Regions from separate parts of the Brassicibacter thermophilus genome, predicted to be linked through region 1. Evidence: a T-box and tRNA genes for the amino acid it is inferred to sense, from the RefSeq annotation. Region 1 holds a T-box; the other holds one or more tRNA genes.

What was found. The T-box of region 1 lies ahead of leuS (leucine--tRNA ligase). A T-box ahead of a tRNA ligase gene usually reads a tRNA of that ligase, here a tRNA-Leu.
Region 2: it has a tRNA-Leu gene. The T-box ahead of leuS (leucine--tRNA ligase) is inferred to sense a tRNA for this amino acid. The anticodon was not compared.

Annotation. Positions count from the first base shown of each region.
Region 1 is NZ_AP042446.1:1,613,864-1,616,337, forward strand. Features, by position in the region: gene asnS (asparagine--tRNA ligase) at 1-116, shown strand, start outside; gene ACZ41D_RS07590 (SEC-C metal-binding domain-containing protein) at 161-664, shown strand; T-box leader at 716-923, shown strand; gene leuS (leucine--tRNA ligase) at 988-2,474, shown strand, end outside.
Region 2 is NZ_AP042446.1:843,674-846,147, reverse strand. Features, by position in the region: gene ACZ41D_RS04030 (glycoside hydrolase family 18 protein) at 1-1,026, opposite strand, end outside; tRNA gene ACZ41D_RS04025 (tRNA-Arg) at 1,099-1,175, opposite strand; tRNA gene ACZ41D_RS04020 (tRNA-Gly) at 1,215-1,289, opposite strand; tRNA gene ACZ41D_RS04015 (tRNA-Leu) at 1,308-1,391, opposite strand; tRNA gene ACZ41D_RS04010 (tRNA-His) at 1,413-1,489, opposite strand; tRNA gene ACZ41D_RS04005 (tRNA-Arg) at 1,497-1,573, opposite strand; tRNA gene ACZ41D_RS04000 (tRNA-Gly) at 1,584-1,657, opposite strand; gene ACZ41D_RS03995 (metallophosphoesterase family protein) at 1,747-2,232, opposite strand; gene ACZ41D_RS03990 (XTP/dITP diphosphatase) at 2,232-2,474, opposite strand, start outside.

The sequences.
Region 1 (2,474 bases):
CGAAGCATGCTGGATATGGACTAGGCTTTGAAAGAGCTGTAATGTATATTACTGGAATGAGCAATATTAGAGACGTAATTCCTTTTCCAAGGACAGTAAGGTCTATAGAGTTTTAGGTGAGTTATAAGTATTAAAAGATATTTTAGCAAGAGGTGAGGAAATGAGTTTATATGAAAGTTGGAAAGATTTAGCATATAAACAAATGACAAAGAAAGAATATAATGAATTTTGGAAGCCATATTTAGAAATGGAGAAGAAAAACTATGAGTATATTTTAGAAAATAAAAAGGCTAATATTAATGGAAAGTTAAATGATATTGCTGAAGAATTTGGTATGGATGATATAACTTTTGTTGGTTTTTTAGACGGGTTAAATACTAGCTTGGTTGAACCTTTAGATATGGAAAAGTTAAACGAAGAAAGTGAAATTAATATTAATATTGATTTTAAAAAATTGTATTATAATATGATGGAAGCAAAGGCGAAATGGCTCTATAATTTACCACAATGGGATAAAATATTAACTCAAGAGGAAAGAAAGAATATTAAAAATGAGTATAGGTCTTCAAAAATGGTAGTTAAATCAGATAAGATAGGTAGAAATGATCCATGTCCATGTGGTAGTGGTAAAAAGTACAAAAAATGCTGTGGCAAGAACTTGTAGATTGCTTCTTGATTTTTATAATATAATTTGTTATAATAATTTGCAATTGAATAATTAGCTATGAAAAGAAGTAGTAGGCTTATACTTTATTTTAAGAGAGCTGCTGGATGGTGAAAAGTAGCAATAAAGGAAGCTGAACTCGTCTTTGAGCTATCAAAGTGAATTTAAGTAACTTTGATCGGTTATAACCGTTATCAAAAAGAGTGGATAGCTATATTGCTGTCAATTAGTGTGGTACCGCGAACCTTTCGTCTCTAAATGAGTTGAAAGGTTTTTTTGATATAAATTTGATATAAATTAACATAGTAATAGGAGGTATTTAGGTGAGTAAATCTTATAATCCAAGAGTAATTGAAAAAAAATGGCAAGCTATATGGGATGAGAAAAAAACATTTTATGCTTGCAATGATACATCAAAACCTAAATTCTATGCATTAATAGAATTCCCTTATCCATCTGGAAAAGGGCTACACGTTGGTCATCCAAGACCATATACTGCGTTAGATATTGTAGCAAGAAAAAGAAGATTGGAAGGCTATAATGTACTATTTCCTATTGGATGGGATGCTTTCGGTCTTCCTACTGAAAATTATGCTATTAAGAACAAAATTCACCCTAGAGAAGTTACTAAGAAAAATGTAGCTATGTTTAAAAAGCAATTGAAATCTTTAGGTTTTTCTTTTGATTGGTCAAGAGAAATAAATACTACTGATCCTAGTTATTATAAGTGGACTCAATGGATATTCCTAAAATTGTTTGAAAAAGGTTTGGCTTATAAAAAAGAGATGCCAATTAATTGGTGTACTCAATGTAAGATAGGGCTTGCAAATGAAGAAGTTGTTAATGGAGCTTGTGCAAGGTGTGGTGGTGAAGTAGTAAGAAAAGTAAAAAATCAGTGGATGCTTAAAATTACTGAGTATGCTGATAAACTTATAAAAGATCTTGAATTAGTTGATTATATAGAACGTGCGAAGATCCAACAGATTAATTGGATAGGGCGTTCAGAAGGTATGGAAGTAGATTTTAAAATAGCAGGTACTGATAAAAATTTACGAGTATTTACTACACGACCAGATACATTATTTGGAGCTACTTATATGGTTATTTCTCCAGAACATCCTTTAATTAACGAATATAAGGATAGAATAAAGAATATAAGTGAGATAAGAGAGTATCAAAAACAAGCTAGCAAAAAATCAGACTTTGAAAGAGCAGAACTTGCAAAAGAAAAAACGGGAGTAGAAATAAAAGGACTAAAGGCTATTAATCCTGTTAATGGTAAAGAAATACCTATATGGACATCTGATTATGTGCTTATGTCTTATGGAACAGGTGCAATAATGGCAGTGCCTGCTCATGATACTAGAGATTGGGAATTTGCTAAAAAATTTGGTCTTCCAATTATTGAAGTCGTTAAAGGTGGTAATGTTGAAAAAGAAGCTTTTACTGATGTCCAAAAAGGTATTTTGGTTAATTCAGATTTCTTAAATGGCTTAGATGTAAACGCTGCGAAGAAGAAGATAAGTGATTGGTTAGAAGAAAAAGGATTAGGAACTAGGAAAGTAAATTATAAGCTTAGAGACTGGGTATTTTCTAGACAAAGGTATTGGGGGGAACCTATACCTTTAGTATACTGTGAAAAATGTGGTTGGGTTCCTATTCCAGAAGATGAGCTTCCTCTTAAACTTCCAGAGGTAGATAATTATGAACCAACTGGAACGGGGGAATCTCCATTGGCTAATATTGAAGATTGGGTCAAAACTACTTGTCCTAAATGCGGAGGCCCTGCTAACAGGGAAACTGATACTAT
Region 2 (2,474 bases), 770 kb from region 1:
CCTTCTTAAAGCTTCTTTAGGTGTAATAGTAGCTGCAATTGTTTTACCTCTAACATATGGTAGTTTCCAATCTCTTCCATATAGCGGTATACCCATAAATATTTTCCATCTAGGTATAACTGTAATAGCATAGTCTAAAACTTTTCTTACTTCGTTAGCTGGGGCTACTGCTAAAGGTGGTCCTCCTGGCCACCCCCACTCATAAGTCATCAATACTACAAAATCCGACAATTGGCCGTGAACAAGGTAATCATGTGCTTTATATAACAATCCCTTCTGTTCTGCATTAATTTTAGGTGCAAGTGCTGTAGATACTATATATCCATTAGCATGCATTACTTCTACTATTCTATGTAAAAACTGATTGTATAATTCACTATCATAAGGAAAAACATATTCAAAATCTATATTTATTCCCCTAAAACCCTTTTGTCTCATTGTACTAAGAATATTTATAAATAATCTTTCCTGTATCTCAATGCTAGAAAGAATTGAATGAACTAAATTAGAATTAAAGCCATCTTCATCAAAATTTGTTATAGTCATTAACGGTAAAATACTAGATTTAAGAGATATTTGTACTTCAGAATCATCTTCTAAAGGTATTATACCTCCATCTTCTTGTATTCTATAGCTAAACATACTGATATAAGTTAAATACTCTTTAGTCTGTTCAATAATTTCTGTCTTATCTATTTCATTAATGGTTAAATATCCATTTACTAGAATATTAGGTTTTGGAATATGTATTTCTTGGCCCACAAAAATCATATTAGGATTAATGATCCTGTTTTCAATCATTAATGCTTCAACAGTAACTCCGTATCTTTGAGCAATATACCAAAGAGTTTCTCTAGGACGAACTATGTGAATATTATTATTTACAGGAATTATTAAAGCCTGCCCTACCATTAGTAATTCAGGATTTTCTAATTCATTTATATCAATTATTTGATTCATAGTTACTCCGTAGTTATTTGAAATGCTCCAAAGCGTCTCTCCTCTTTTCACTACATGTATTAACATAAATAAACACCCCACAGAATATAATTATTATATATATTATATTCTAGTGGAGTGCTATTTGTTCCCCTTTTTTGGCGCGCCCTGAGGGACTCGAACCCCCGACCAACTGATTCGAAGTCAGCGACTCTATCCAACTGAGCTAAGGGCGCACATATTAATAAAGTTGACTTTTTAGTCAACTTATTTGTTGGAGCGGAAGACGAGATTCGAACTCGCGACCCTCGCCTTGGCAAGGCGATGCTCTACCACTGAGCCACTTCCGCATATTCAATATATTATAGTGGTGCGGGAAAGAGGACTTGAACCCCCACGCCAAAGGCACTAGATCCTAAGTCTAGCGCGTCTGCCAATTCCGCCATTCCCGCATGATAAATAAAACATAAAAGTGGGGTGGATAAAGGGACTCGAACCCTTGGCCTCTAGAGCCACAATCTAGCGCTCTAACCAACTGAGCTATACCCACCATATTTTGGTGCACCTAGGAGGATTCGAACCCCCGGCACACGGATTAGAAGTCCGTTGCTCTATCCAACTGAGCTATAGGTGCAAAAGTTTATTGGAGCGGGTGAAGGGAATCGAACCCTCGCAACTGGCTTGGGAAGCCAGGGCTCTACCACTGAGCTACACCCGCAATACTAACTAACAATATAGAATTATAGCAAAAAGAAATAACGTTGTCAATAATATTTTCTACATCTAAACAAATAATCTAATGTGCCGTTATTTCACCTCTACATGTTTAGCACTTATCTTTTTTCCTATTTCTACTATACAAAAAGTTTTACATGCTCCACAGCGAGGCATAGTAGGACTTCCAGGATTTAAAAAAAATATATCATCATAATGTGTAGACATAGGAATATGAGTATGACCAAAAAACACTGCGTTTACGTCTAATTCTTTTGCTCTATAATATAATCTCTCAAGACCAAATTTTATACCATATTCATCTCCATGAGTTAAAAATATTTTAAAATTATTAATTTCTAAAATATTTTCCTTTGGATATAACTTACTTTTCTCCTTAAAAGCATCACAATTTCCCCTCACTACAGTAACAGGTAAGTCTATCATTTCAGAAATTTTTAACGAATCTTCTGCATAATCACCAAGATGAACAATTGACTCTACTTTTTCTATCTTTTTTAAAGCTTTAACAACTCCATATATATATCCATGAGTATCACTTATAACTGCTATCTTCACTATCTATCATCCTTTGCTATCCTATCGAGTTCATTTTTTAAATTTTTAAGTGCATTTGCCCTATGGCTTATCTTATTTTTTATTTCCTCACCTAATTCTGCAAAAGTTTTATCATATCCGTCAACAATAAACAATGGATCATATCCAAAACCGTTGTTTCCCCTTGGCTCAAAAGCAATCTTACCTTTACATTCTCCTTCAACTGTTCTAATACTTTTATCTTCCAGAACTATAGCCATAAC